2 regions of the Lipingzhangella rawalii genome follow, and region 2 is predicted to be linked to the other one. Evidence: riboswitches for the same ligand, from Rfam matches in the RefSeq annotation. Region 2 holds a riboswitch; the other holds the start of a gene.
The links. A riboswitch is a leader RNA that binds a small molecule or an ion and turns the genes downstream of it on or off. The one in region 2 is predicted to bind cobalamin.
Positions count from the first base shown of each region.

Region 1: linked by a shared signal. The riboswitch ahead of RIF23_RS12240 (putative cobaltochelatase) and the one ahead of metE (5-methyltetrahydropteroyltriglutamate--homocysteine S-methyltransferase) in region 2 are both predicted to bind cobalamin.

Region 1 covers NZ_JAVLVT010000005.1:269,258-276,365, reverse strand. The annotation lists gene cobO (cob(I)yrinic acid a,c-diamide adenosyltransferase) at 1-494, opposite strand, end outside; gene RIF23_RS12240 (putative cobaltochelatase) at 546-2,588, opposite strand; cobalamin riboswitch at 2,626-2,798, opposite strand; tRNA gene RIF23_RS12235 (tRNA-Met) at 3,069-3,142, opposite strand; gene RIF23_RS12230 (amidase) at 3,345-4,778, shown strand; gene RIF23_RS12225 (DUF6504 family protein) at 4,876-5,181, opposite strand; gene RIF23_RS12220 (serine/threonine-protein kinase) at 5,390-7,108, shown strand, end outside.
Region 2 covers NZ_JAVLVT010000006.1:216,524-223,631, forward strand. The annotation lists gene RIF23_RS14935 (FAD-dependent oxidoreductase) at 1-1,363, opposite strand, end outside; gene RIF23_RS14940 (helix-turn-helix domain-containing GNAT family N-acetyltransferase) at 1,455-2,303, shown strand; gene RIF23_RS14945 (hypothetical protein) at 2,482-2,970, shown strand; gene RIF23_RS14950 (sensor domain-containing protein) at 3,086-3,763, shown strand; gene RIF23_RS14955 (MerR family transcriptional regulator) at 3,756-4,172, opposite strand; gene RIF23_RS14960 (hypothetical protein) at 4,336-5,037, opposite strand; gene RIF23_RS14965 (hypothetical protein) at 5,027-5,233, opposite strand; cobalamin riboswitch at 5,885-6,125, shown strand; gene metE (5-methyltetrahydropteroyltriglutamate--homocysteine S-methyltransferase) at 6,262-7,108, shown strand, end outside.

The DNA.
Region 1 (7,108 bases), on a different contig from region 2:
CGGCCAGTGATCACGACGTGTTGCGTCCCGGGCCGCTGCGCAAGGGTGGCAACCACATCCTCCACATCCACCCATCCCCATTTCATGGGATAGGTGAACTCGTCCAGGACATAGAGCCGATGGGTTTCGGCGGCCAGGTCCCGCTTGATCTGTTCCCAGCCCTCGGCCGCGTCGGCGGCATGGTCCTCGGTTGCGCGTCGATGCCGGATCCAGGACCACCCCTCCCCCATCTTGTTCCAGCTGACAGTGCCACCCTCGCCCGATTCGGCGAGGGTGCGCAGGGCACGTTCCTCCCCGATGCGCCACTTCGCGGACTTGACGAACTGGAACACGCCGATCGACCACCCCTGGGCCCAGGCTCGCGTCGCGAGCCCGAACGCCGCCGTGGATTTCCCTTTCCCGGGGCCCGTGTGCACCATGACCAGCGGACGGTGCCGGCGCTGACGTGTGGTGAGTCCGTCGTCGGGGACGTAGTCGGGCTGGCCCTGTGGCATGGCGTTCGATCAGCTCCTTCAGCAAGGGGACGTCATTTCGGTGGACAGGGGTCAGGCTGCCTGGTTCGGCTGGGTGTACTGGCGAACGATTCCGCTCAGCTCACTACTGGCCAGGTCGTTGAGGTCGGTCCGGTTCCCGGCGAGGGCGGTCGCGAGTCTGCCGGCGTTTCCCAGGCGTACCGGCCCCGCCTCGCAGTCCACCACCACCGACTCCACGTCCGCGGAGCGCAACCAGCCACACATCCGCAGGGCCTCGTCGAAACCACCATGGGTGGACCGGCCGTCGGTGACCAGGATCAGTAGGGGGCGACGTCGGGGATCACGCAGCCGCTCGTTGCGTACCGTCTCCGCGGCGGTACGCAGTCCCGCGCCCAGCGGGGTACGCCCCCCGGTGCGGAGGTCGCGCAGACGCCGAGCCCCCGCCTCCACCGAGGATGTCGGGGGGAGTGCGAGCTCAGCGCCCGCGCCGCGGAACGTGACGAGGCCGACCTTGTCCCTGCGCTGGTAGGCGTCCATCAGGAGACTCAGGACCGCCCCCTTCACGGCGCGCATCCGACGGCGGGCGGCCATGGATCCACTCGCGTCCACACAGAACAGAACGAGGTTGCCCTCCCGTCCCTCCCGGACCGCCTCACGCAGGTCGCTGCTGCGGAGCACCAACCCGCCACCGACACGCCCCCGCTGCTGCTGGTGGGGGGCGGCGGCCCGCAGGGTGGCCGTCAGGTGCGGTGAGGTCACACGACCACGCGGGACCCGGGATCCGGAGATGCGCCCCTGTGGAGTCTCCGCACGGGATCGGCGACCGGGCGTACCGGATCCCATTCCGTCCACCCGAAAGACGGGGGGCCGATAGGTTCCCTCCGGATCCTCGGGTTCCCGAGCGCCCTGGGGCTGCTTCTGGGAGCCGTCATCCTGCCCCTCTGCCCCGGTTCCGGAGCCGGACGCAGAATCCGCCGGGCTCTGAGCCGTTCCGGAGTCGGGAGGCTGCTCGGTCTCCCCGGCATCCCGCTGCTGCTGCGAGGTGTCTCCCGGCGACGGGGGCTGTGCCCCCTCAGTGTCTTTTGGGTCCGCATCACCCGCCTGGTCCAGGGCCTCCTGGAGCCGGTCCTCGTCCAGGTCCGGGGCGTCGAACGGGTCACGACGACGCCGGTGTGGCAGAGCAAGACGTGCGGCGTCCCGAACGTCGTCGGTGGTGACCTCGGGGTGGGCCCGCCAGGCAGCGAGCGCGGTGGCCGCGCGGGCGGTGACCAGGTCGGCGCGGAGACCGTCCACGTCGAAGGCCGCGCAGACCGCGGTGACCTGTTCCAGGGCCGTGTCCGTGAGCTGGACCTGGCCCAGCCGCTGCTGGGCGTCGCGGATACTGGTGGCGAGCTCGGCGTCAGCCTCGGCGTACTGGGCGGCGAAGGCGGACGGGTTCTCCTCGAATGCCAGCCGACGGCGCACCACCTCGGCCCGCTCGGCAGGCTCCCGGGTTGCGGTCGCCTCGACAGTGAGCCCGAAGCGGTCGAGGAGCTGCGGCCGTAGTTCCCCCTCCTCCGGGTTCATCGTTCCAACGAGCAGGAACCGTGCGGCGTGGGAGACCGAGACTCCTTCCCGTTCGACGTGGGAAACTCCCATCGCGGCGGCGTCCAGCAGCAGATCCACCAGATGGTCGTGCAGGAGGTTAACCTCGTCCACGTACAGGGCGCCGCGGTGGGCCTCGGCGAGCAGGCCGGGTTCGAAAGCTTTGACTCCGGAAGTCAGGGCCCGCTCGATGTCCAGGGAGCCGGCCAGCCGGTCCTCGCTGGCCCCGACCGGCAGTTCGACCAGGCGGGCCGGGCGGCTGTGTGTTGTTTCGGCGTCGACGGTGTGCGGCCCGTCGGGACAGTCGGGATCGGGCTGACGCGGATCGCAGGAGAAGCGGCATCCGGCCACAACATCCAGGTCCGGTAGCAGTGCGGCAAGTGCCCGCACGATGGTGGACTTGGCGGTGCCCTTCTCCCCACGCACGAGCACGCCGCCCACTCCGGGCGATACGGCATTGATCAGCAGGGCCAGCTTGAGGTCGTCCATCCCGACGACCGCGCTGAACGGGTAGCGAGCGGTGGCGCTCACGCAGCTCCATCCTTCCTTGGGAATCCTCGCCCACAGGTTTGGTTCTCGGGTGTCGCCCAGTCTCCTGACTTCCAGATCTTCGCTGCCCGCCGCCTTCCCACCGGCGATGCGGCAGTGGCTGTATGGGGGCCGCTTCCTGGTCACAGTGGCGGGACCGTCCCGGACTCACACCGGGTTCCTGCTGCTGACACCGTCGTCCAGGATCGCACACCCGCCGCGCCCCCATCCGGCGGGGGCCGGGCCCCTACCGAGCCCGGCGACGCGAAACTCTGAGCTCGGGGCGATGCAGAGCACGTGGTGTGGTGCTGTACGGGGGCAGCCCGGAACCCGGCCCACCGGACCCTGGTTCTCGGCGCCAGCGCGGACAGGCTGCGCACGGAATGGCCCCAGGACACGTTCGGCCTGCGGTGCCCTGCGCACACACGCAAAGGGCTGGCGTGAAGGGACGTTCAACGTCCGTCCACGCCAGCCCTTGATCCGTAGCGGGGGCAGGATTTGAACCTGCGACCTTTGGGTTATGAGCCCAACGAGCTACCGAACTGCTCCACCCCGCGTCGATGCGTTTTCAACGTTAGGGGTTGTGGCGGGGGTATGCAACTCGGCGTGGCCGCACAGGGGCCGGGTGTGTGGCATCGCACAGCGTGGAGCCGCCAGTTGGGGCCGCTGGTTTCCGGCGATTCCTGCCGGGGGCGACCGGTGGAGGTGCGTTCTAGGATGCGCAGCACCTGAAACAACGCGTCGTGGTGGAGGGGCTGGATGAGTGACACGGGCGAGGAGACGACGGGGCTGGTCTTCCACTCGGCCAGAGAGTTGGCCGGGTTGCTGCACGCGGGTGCGGTGTCGGCGCGGGAGGTGGTCCGGGCCCACCTGGACCGGATCGAGCGGGTCAACCCGAAGATCAATGCGGTGGTGTCACTGTGTGCGGAACGTGCCCTGACGGAGGCCCACGCTGCGGACGAGCGGTGGGCGGCCGGTGCGGCCGTAGGGCCGCTGCACGGGCTACCGATCGCCCACAAGGACACGCATGCCACCGCGGGAGTGCGCACCACCTCGGGCTCTCCCCTATTTGCCGACCACGTTCCGGACCGGGACGAGCTGGTCGTGGAACGGATCCGCGCCGCGGGGGCGATCACGGTCGGCAAGTCGAACGTTCCGGAATTCGCGGCGGGCTCGCACACCTTCAACCCGGTGTTTGGGACCACCCGCAACCCCTACGACGTCTCCCGCTCGGCCGGGGGCAGTAGTGGGGGCGCGGCGGCGGCTCTGGCCGCTGGCTTGCACCCTTTGGCCGAGGGTTCGGACATGGGGGGCTCGCTGCGGAATCCGGCCTCGTTCACGAACGTGGTGGGTCTGCGCCCGAGCCCCGGGCGGGTCCCGTCCTGGCCGGCGCCGTTGGGCTGGTCGACTCTGAGTGTGCAGGGACCGATGGCTCGGAGTGTGGACGATGTGGGCCTGCTGCTGTCCGTTCTCGCCGGCCCGGACGCGCGAAGTCCGATCGCGGTCCCGGAGTCCCCGGATCGGTTCGCCGCTCCGCCGGAGGCGGATGTGGCGGGGCTCCGGGTGGCGTGGAGCCCCGATCTGGGTGGGGAGTTCCCCACGGACCCGGCGGTGCTGGCGGTGCTACGTCAGCAGCTCGGCGTCTTCGACGAACTGGGCTGCACGGTTGTGGAGGCCACGCCGGACCTCTCCGGCGCCGACGAGGCGTTTCGCACCCTGCGGGCCTGGACTATGGCGAGCAATCTGGGGCCGCTGTTGGACGCGGCCCCAGATCAGCTCAAGCCGAGCCTGGCGTGGAACATCCGACAGGGCCGCACCCTGGACGGGGCGGATGTGGCGGCGGCGGAACGCCGACACACCGAGCTGTACCACCGGATGCGGGAGTTCTTCATGACCTACGACGTCCTGGTGCTTCCGGTGAGTCAGGTGGTTCCGTTCCCCGTGGAGCAGGAGTACCCCACGGAGATCGACGGGGTGGCCCAGGCGACCTATCTGGACTGGATGCGTTCGTGCTACCTGATCTCGATCACGGGATGCCCAGCCCTCTCGGTGCCGGCGGGGTTCACACCCGAAGGCCTGCCGGTCGGACTCCAGATCGTGGGGCCGCATCTGGCGGAACGCCGCCTACTGGAGGTGGGACGGGCATTCGAGCGGGGCACCGCGGCAGGGGCCCGCCGTCCAGTCGTGGGGTAGCGGCCGCACGCCTCCGGCTGGGAGCTTCCTCCGGACGTGGATCCCGTGCCCTAGCGCGCGGGAATTCTGCCGCCTCCCTGCTCCGTGACGTCCAAGATCAGTCCCAGACCCGGGTGAGCAGCCACTCCTGAGTATGCGAGTCGTACCGCAGCTCGTAGGCGCCAGGGGCAGGCCCCGTTCCGGCATGCACCCGCCAGTACTCACGACGACGCAGAGCTGTGTCCCGGTGTGGACTCTGGGTGGCGGCGGGCTGCTCGGGCTCCGTCGAGTCCCAGACGGCCGGGAGGGTCACCCAGTGCTCCACAATCCGCCGCACCACGTACAGCCGCCCGCGCCACAGAAACCGCACCGGGCGCCCGGAGCAGGTCCAGACCTCGACCCGAGCGGCGAACAGCGTTCCCATACTTCCCCCAGCACCCACGACGAACGGATGGCTTCTCGGCCCGACCCCGGGGAAGAAAGATCGAACATGCGTACGAACTATAGCCCAGATCCTGGTATGGGGAAACCACTGTGTACCGTGGGCTTTCCAGCCCGGGTCCGCACCGGGGACCGTTGCGGTCTACGCTAGGCGGCAGTCAATCCAGCGACCGCGTAAAGGACCGACCACAGTGACCGGGAGCGAGCACGCCAAACCGCTTCGCGCCGGCGACCCCCAGGAGCTCGGCCACTACACCGTCATCGGCCGGCTCGGCCGCGGCGGCATGGGGACGGTATACCTCGCCGAGTCCCCGCAGGGACGCAGTGTCGCGATCAAACTGATCCATCCAGACCTCAGTGACGACCCGGACTTCCGACGCCGGTTCGCCCGCGAGGTATCGGCGGCACGCAGCGTCGCCCGTTTCTCCACGGCGGCCGTGCTCGACGCCCAACTCGACGGGGACCCGCTGTATATCGTCTCGGAGTACGTTTCCGGGCCGAACCTCGCCGAAGCGATCCAGGCCGAGGGGCCGATGGCCGGGGGCACCCTGGAAAGCCTGGCTGTGGGGGTCGGCGCGGCCCTGGCCGCCATTCACGGGGCCGGCGTCGTCCACCGCGATCTCAAGCCCGCCAACGTGTTGCTGTCCACGGTGGGGCCGAAGGTCATCGACTTCGGAATCGCGCGTGCCCTCGACGATGGTGGCGGTGCCACCCGCTCGAGCCAGCTGATGGGCACCCCCGCCTACCTCGCCCCGGAACTGATCGAGGGACACCCCGTGACCCCGGCCTCGGACATCTTCTCCTGGGGATGCCTGGTCGCCTACGCGGGAACCGGACGCGCTCCGTTCGAGGCCCCGTCGATCCCCGCGGTGCTGCACCAGATCACGACCCAGGATCCGGATCTCGACGGGCTCGACGCACGCCTCGCCGGCCTGGTCACCCAGGCCCTGGCCAAGGACCCGCAGCAACGTCCCGGAGCCCAGCAGATCCTCAACCAGCTCGTCGGGCACGAGGAGCCGAGCAGCGCCGAGATCGACCGCACGGTCAGCACCAGCTGGTCCCCACCAGCGGTAGTCACCGGCGAGGTGGCGACGCCATCGGAATCACCGGAGCCGGACGGCGAGGCGGCACACCCCGCAACCCGTCCGTACGACGCGGCGGGCACCCCCGGAGCGCTCCCCACCTCTCCCCCGACGGGGGATCCCCATGCGGGGCCACCGCCCGGAGCCCCCTCCGGCCCCCAGCCCCCGATGCCGCCCCAGGCGCACGCAGCAGGCCCCCACGCCGGATATCCGGGACACGTCCCCCCGGCGGGCCCGTACCCGCCCGCCTCCCCCGGCACCCCGAACGGCCCACCGGGCGGCCCCCCACCCGGTGCTGTGGCCGGGGCTGCCCCCACCGGAGGGCGACAGCCCCGTTCCTCGCAGCGTGCGCTCCTCCTCGCCGGTGGTGGCGTCCTTGCTCTGCTGGTCCTCGCCGTGACGATCGTCGTGGTGACCCGCCCACCCGGCCCCCCGGACGGGCGTCTGCTGTACACGGAGAACTTCAGCAACCCGGACGCCGACGGAGCCTGGGACGGCGGTTCGGCATTCACACTCGACGAGACCCGTGGCTATGACGATGGACACTTCGTGCTGCGGGCCCACGAGGAGCGGGAGAGCTCCGGGGAGTACGCGCCCTACGACGACCCGCATCCGGACCGGATGCTGGTGTCGGTGGACACGGTTGTCCACAGCGGCCCCGGGCACGGCCAGTATGGAGTGCGTTGTTTCCGACAGGACGATGTGGTGGACAACACCTACTACGAGGCCGTGGTCGACATCGACGGGGGCGGCGCGGAGCTACGTCGCCACGTCGGCGAGGACGAGTTCCTGGAGTCGGGGGTCCAGGTGTCCAGCGGACAACTGGCC
Region 2 (7,108 bases):
AGCGGTTTCGCGGCGGGGTGCTGCCCGCCAGGGGCTGTGTCTCGGGACTCGGGTCGCAGCCGGTGCCGCAGGATCCCCCCGCGGCTGGGGATGCGGTGTCGGCCTGCGGCTGGTCGGCGATCCCGGATCCGGAGCACACGCCCGTCTCGGGAAGCGTCAGTTCCACCCGGGCCGCGGACGCCCGGTCCCCAGCCAGCTCGGCGGCGATGCTACGGACCTGCTCGTAGCCGGTCAGCGCGAGGAATGTGGGGGCGCGACCGTAGGACTTCATGCCCGCCAGGTAGAACCCGGGCTCGGGATGGGCAAGCTCTGCGGCCCCATGGGGGTAGACGGTCCCGCAGGAGTGCACGTTCGGGTCGATCAGTGGGGCCAGCTGCACCGGCGCCTGAAGTGCGGGATCGAGGCCCAGGCGAAGCTCGTTCAACCAGGACAGGTCCGGTCGGAAGCCGGTCAGGTTCAGGATTTGGTGCACGGGCTCCAGCTCCTGAGCGTCGGTACCGACCAGGACCAGCCCTCGGGGCGTGGTGCGTACCTCCGCGGTGCGGAATCCGGTCACCACCCGCACGTGTCCGGCATCCACCGCCGCGCGGGCCCGCATCCCCAGGGCCCCGCGGGCCGCAAGCTGGTCGTCGTCCCCACCTCCGAAGGCGTCGCCGATGCTGGATCGCCGCAGTACCCACAGAATCCGGGTTCCGGGAGTTTCGGTGGCCAGTTCGGACAGCGTCACGAGGGCGGTGAGTGCCGAGTGTCCCCGGCCCACCACCGCGGTGGTGCCACCGGAGAATCGACGGCGCACGTCCGGCTGTGCCAGATCCGGGATGCGGTTGCCGATCCGCTCCGGTGCGGACTGTTCCCCGGACGCCGGCAGCCCGTCCGCCCCCAGGGGGTTGGGTGTGGTCCAGGTCCCGGAGGCGTCGATCACCGCTCGGGCGTGGATCCGTTCCTCGAGGCTGGCGGCCGTGCGTAGGCGCAGGGTGAACGGGCGTTCGGCGCGGTCCGCGTCCACGACGCGGTCCAGCCCCTCCCGGCTTACCCCGACGACCCGGGCGCGGTAGCGGATCACCGGCGCCAGTTCGGCGGCGAGCGGTGCGAGATAGTCCCGCACCCATTCCGCCCCCGTCGGATGGATGTCCTCGGATGGCGGCTGCCAGCCCCGCGCCTCGAGTAGCGCGGTGGCAGCGGGGGCCGTGAGGTCCCGCCACGGTGAGAACAGCCGGACATGAGCCCACTCGCGTACGGATGTCGCGGCTTCGTCTCCGCGCTCCAGGACCAGGACGGGCAGTCCTCGGCGGTCGAGCTCCGAGGCTGCGGCCAGTCCGGTCGGTCCGGCGCCGATCACCACGACAGGAAGATCCTGCTGCATGCGCATCCTTCCATCGATGTTCGTCGATTAAATGGGACAGTATCGATGAACATCGATGGACGCAACATCGACTGTCGTCGATAATGGAGGGATGAGTGTCCTCTCCACCGCGACCGTTGACCCCCCGGCCCTGTCCACCGCCGACGCAACGACCTACGCCGGCTGGTTCTCCTGCCTGGCCGAGCCCACCCGGGTCCGGCTGCTCCACGCGGTCGCCGCCCGTCCCGGCGGGTGCACCGTGGGGGAGCTCGCGGAGACCCTCGGGGTCGGCCAGCCCACCGTGTCGCACCACGTCCGTAAGCTCGCCGATGTGGGGTTCCTCGTTGTGGCCAAGGACGGAACGGCCACCCGGGTGACCATGAATCCGGCCTGCTGTAGCGGCCTGCCGCACGCCGCGGACGCGGTCATGGGGCTGCTGGACGCCCGCCCGTGCTGCCCCACCGACCTACCGCCCGACGTGCGTGTGCGGGCGATGTCCGACGCCGACCTGGTGGCGGTCCGCGATATCTACGCCCAGGGCATCGATTCCGGAAACGCCACCTTCGAGACCGAGGTTCCGGACACCGAGGCACTTCAGTCCAAGTGGCTGCCGGAGCATCGCTGGGTGGCCGAGCTGGATGGTGCGGTCGTCGGCTGGGCCGCCGCCAGCCCCACGTCCACGCGTGCGGTGTACGCGGGCGTGGCCGAGACCTCCGTCTACGTGGCCGAGTCCGCGCGAGGGCGGGGAGTGGGCCGTTCCCTGATCTACACCCAGGTCACCGAAGCCGACAACGGCGGCCTGTGGACACTACAAACCACGATCTTCCCGGAGAACAAGGCCAGCCTCGCACTCCACCACTCGGCCGGATTCCGTACGGTCGGGATCCGGGAGCGCATCGCCCGGCACCACGGCACCTGGCGCGACACTGTGCTACTGGAACGCCGCCGGGCTCAGGACTGAAGAACGGCGGCGTCGCGTGGCGGCCCCGGCTGCACGCCACAGTCCCCTGCCCACAGCGGACCTGGCCACCGCCCTCCTGGGGCGGATCCTCCACCTTTTCGAGGGCCGCAGTACACTCCTCGGCCAGAATGCGGCGTCCCCTCTTTTCCGGGAGGACGTATCGGATTACTCTACTGCGATGAGTATCCCCCAGAATTCCGCGCAGACGCACAATCCCCAACGGCCACCGGCCGGTGTGTGGCTGGCCGCTGCCTCCCTGGTGTTTGCCGCACTCGTGGTGGCGGGGCTCGCCTCCCCCCTGTCGTCCAGCCTCGACGGACTCACCCGGTACGGGAGTGAACCCCCGGGGATCACCAACTACATACCGGCGCTGTGGTACGGGTCGGCTGGCCTCCACCTGCTCTCGGCGCTACTGGTCGTACTGCGACCCGCCCGGACACAGGTGCTGGTCGCCGTGCTGTCCATTCCCGGAATCCTCTGTTCCGGATATTCAGTGGCGACCGGTTTCAAACATTCCAGTCTCATCGGGTTTCCCGCGCCCACATTCATCTACCTGGGATTTTTCGGGGTGCTGTTCGTGGTTCTGGCTGGGATAAACCTCGGCAAGAGCAACGTGCGCGCCTGGCTCGCCCCGGGGAGTGGCGGCGAGAGCGAATCCGGAACCTGATGGCCCCGCAGGCACAGACGCCCCCGGTCCCGCAGCGGCGGTGGTGGCCGCACCCCCACGAGTTCGGGGGCTGCGGGTAGTGCCCGCCACACGCATCGGCGCATAGCTTGCCGCCATGCGATCTATCCTGCGACAACTCAGCGCCGACTCCCGCTATGTGCTGGTCGGTTTTCCCACGTCCGTCCTGGCGTTCGTTCTCCTCGTTGCGGGAGGTGCACTGGGGCTGGGCACGGCCCTGCTCGGGGTGGGGTTGCCGATCCTCGCGGCGACACTACGGGTGGCCCGCGGATTCGCGGCCACCGAACGGGCTCTCGCACCCATCGTCCTGGGACACACCCTGGGAACGCCTCGGCACCGAAGCGCGGCGGCGTCGGACCGTGGGTTTCGGAGTGTGATCACACCACTAACCTGCCCACAAAGCTGGATGGACGTCGCGCACGGCATCCTGCGGTTTCCCCTCGCGGTCGTCACCTTCGTGCTGGTCGTGGTGTGGTGGGCGGTTGCCCTCGCTGGGGTCACCTACCCCGCCTATGCGTGGATCGTGCACGGTATTCCCGGAAACCACGGGCTGGTGGAGCTGCTCGGCTACGGTGACAGCCTGGGACTCGCCGTACTCGCGCACACGGGAATAGGGATCCTGTTCGCGGCAACCCTGCCGATCGTGGTTCGTGGAGCTGCCCTGGTCCAGGCAAGCCTGGCTCAGGGATTCCTGGCCCCACTCCCCCCACTGGCCCCGGAGGGCACCCCGAACCCCGAACCCGCGCCCCAGGGGCCGGGAACGACCCTCACATGAGGGGCGCGGAGGGGCGTCCACTCTGCGCACGCAACTGCTCGGCAAAGGCTTCGGCCTGCGTGAGCTGCTCGCGGAGCGAGGCGCAGCGGCTGGCGATAGCCTCCTCGAACTCGGAGAGCTGCTGCAACAGCCGCGTGCGGTGGTCGTGTTCCCCGTCCCCCACGGGCAGCCGATCCAGTTGATCCAGGATATTCAGTAGCCGGCGGGTGTCCTCCAGACTGAACTCCAGGGGACGCATCCGTGTGATCAACAGCAGCCGCTGCACATCGGATTCGCAGTACAACCGGAATCCGCCTGGAGAACGGGCCGACGGCGTGACCAGCCCCATCTCGTCGTAGTACCGGATGGTGCGCAGCGACAGACCGGTTCGTTCTGCGACAGTGCCGATTTGCATGTGCTCCGTGGCCATCACCGCACCTCCTCGGAGCCTGCCACCCTATCGTCCAGGCCCGGCCCCACGGCTGCTGTCGGCGCCGTAGGACCGGGCAGGCCGCTCGGAACAGTCACCCGCTCGTGGGCGCGGTACTGCGGCAGGCTGAGTCCGGGCTGGGCCGTGCCGACGGACGACGGCCTCAGGGATGGATGACGTGCAGCCGGTCCGGGAGTGCGACACACCGTGTGCTTCGGGTGATATCGGCAACCGGCCGTCCGTCGCGCAACACGGTGAAGCTGTGCTGCGCGGGATCCACCGTCAGCACGGAGCCCGAGAACGCCGAGTTCTCGTCATCGGCCACCGCACAGACCAGCTGACCCGACGTCGGGCCGTCGCCCAGCCGGACACGCAGGTGTCGGGTGTCGCTCACCGGGAGCTCCTGGCCGTCCAGGCTCACGTGGAGCTGTCCCGCCTCGGGTGTGCTGGGGTAGATCTCGAAGTCACTGAGCGCGACGTCAATGATCTCCTCATTCTCGCGCAGTCCGAGCACGGTTGCCGGTGGGGTGGTCTCGGTGGGGCGCTGGAGCAGCGGAAGCCCCAGCAGGGCCGCCAGACGCTGCGCCTTGACCGTGGGCCAGCCACCCGAGTCCACCAACAGGCACAGATCCTGGTAGTCGGGCTGGCTGAGCTGCTCCCGCAGCCGGGGAGTGGACAGCGGTGCGATATCGATCGGGCTTCGCTCGTCGGTCAACAGCCGTGCTCGCAGCTGAACGCTGCGTTCCCGGCTTGCCTGGTCGAATCCACGGAGCACCCCGATGGTGCCCGAGTTGACCCACGGTGCGGCGGCGTCGGCGAGTGCGACGATGCCGTCCGGGACCTCCTGCTGGGTGTTAGCGATCACGAGGTACCTCCGGAAGGTGCTGCCAAAGGCTACGCAGGTTCGAGTATGGAGCGTCCGGGAGCTGGCCGAGAGTGGCCAGTACGGCGGGCGACGCGCCCTGCAACTCGGCCGCGCTGACCATCTGCCCGGGGCGCAGAGGCCCCGAGCTGAACGCGCCCTCCAAAGTGTCGGCGATCTCCCGCCGGGTCACGCTCATGTGTTACCTCAGGTCTCGGTTGTGGCGGCGACCGGTCGGACCCGACTGGGTCCGACCGGGCCGTCCAGATGGCGCGGTGTCCGCAATCCCTGCTGGTCGACGCATGGTGTCGGCCGCGGCGGGGATACCACGGTGTGGATGTGACGGTGGGGTCGGGCGCAGCCCAGAGCCTGGCCCGCCCCCACCGTGACAAGCGGAAGGCCAGAAGCACACGGCGATTACGGCTGACCTTGTCGGGAGCGACTCTACCCTCTCGTTGGGGAAGGGTTACTGGAGGGGCACACGTTCGCTGTTCACGCGAACGCATCACGAATCCGCTGCACACGGCGGTGTGGCGGCCTGGTGGTCCAGGAGTGCGGCATGGCAGCGCGACGGGTATCCCCGAACACGGAGCAGCGTGACATGTATCTCAGTCACTGACGGGGGCTGTGCCGTGTCGATACCCGCCGTGCCGGCCCGGGACAGCCGCACCCGGCGCGCCGCCGCAATGGACCGGCGGCCCCGAGCCGACCAGCCAGCGGAGCATCGGCCGTGCCCGGTGGTGCTGGCACTGCTGCTGGCCCGGCGGCGACCAGTACCGGGGCGCGGAGTGCGGTCTCCTACCGGGTGGGTGCTGCTCCCCAGGACTCCCCGCGTTGGCGCGGAGTTGCTACTCTCAACAGTGCGACAGGTTCTCCCGGGAGTCAGCACACGGTGGCGACCGGGGGAGGCAACAGGGAATCCGGTGAGAATCCGGGACTGCCCCGCAGCGGTTAGTGGGAACGAACGCCGTCACCGCGGTGATCGCGGTAAAGCACTGGACGCCACGTCCGGGAAGCGACGGCCAGTAGGCCGAGTGTCGAGAGCTCACGCGCCCACGAGTCCGAAGACCTGCCTGTGGTAGCGCCCACCGCCCGGTGGGCGCTTGCGTCCGAGCCTCGCGGGTGGGCAGGGAGCGAGAGACAGAGCGACCCGGGTGCCCCGGTCCTCCTCGCCGATGCTGCGCGCGTGCCTCGGACGCCGCAGACGAGCTCGCGAGGAGAGAGCAAGTGACTGATCGTAACCCCGTTGGCGCCACCATTCTTGGCTATCCCCGGATCGGACCCGATCGGGAGCTCAAGCGTGCGGTGGAAAGCTACTGGGCCGGAACCAGCACCGCCGCCGACCTGGAGGAAACCGCCCGGACACTGCGGGTGAACACCTGGGACGAGCTCAAGGCGGCCGGGCTGGACTCGATTCCCTCCAACACCTTCTCCTATTACGACCAGGTTCTGGACACCGCAGCCCTGGTCGGTGCCCTACCTCCGCGCCACACCGAGCTGGGGCTCTCCCCCCTGGACACCTACTTCGCCGCGGCTCGCGGCACCCAACAGGCCCCCGCCCTGGAAATGACCAAGTGGTTCGACACGAACTACCACTACCTGGTTCCGGAGCTGGGCCCGGATACCGGGTTCGCACTGGCGGGCAGCAAGCCCATCGACGAGTACGTTGAGGCCCGCAAACTGGGCCTGGAGACCCGGCCGGTACTGCTGGGGCCGGTCACCTTCCTGCTGCTGGCCAAGGCACACGCCGACGCGCCGGAGGACTTCCAGCCGTTGTCCCTCCTGGAACGACTGCTTCCGGTGTACGAGGAGCTGTTGGCCGCCCTGCACTCCGCCGGGGCGGAGTGGGTCCAGTTGGACGAACCGGCGTTCGTGGCCGACCGTTCCGCCGCGGAGCTGGCCGCGCTGGACCAGGCCTACACCCGGCTGGGTGGGCGTCCAGACCGTCCGAGCATCCTGGTGGCCAGTTACTTCGGTTCCCTCGGGGAGGCGCTGGGGACCCTCGCCCGCGTACCGGTGGAGGGTTTGGCTCTCGACCTGGTCACCGACCCCACCGCCGGAGATGCGGCCGCCG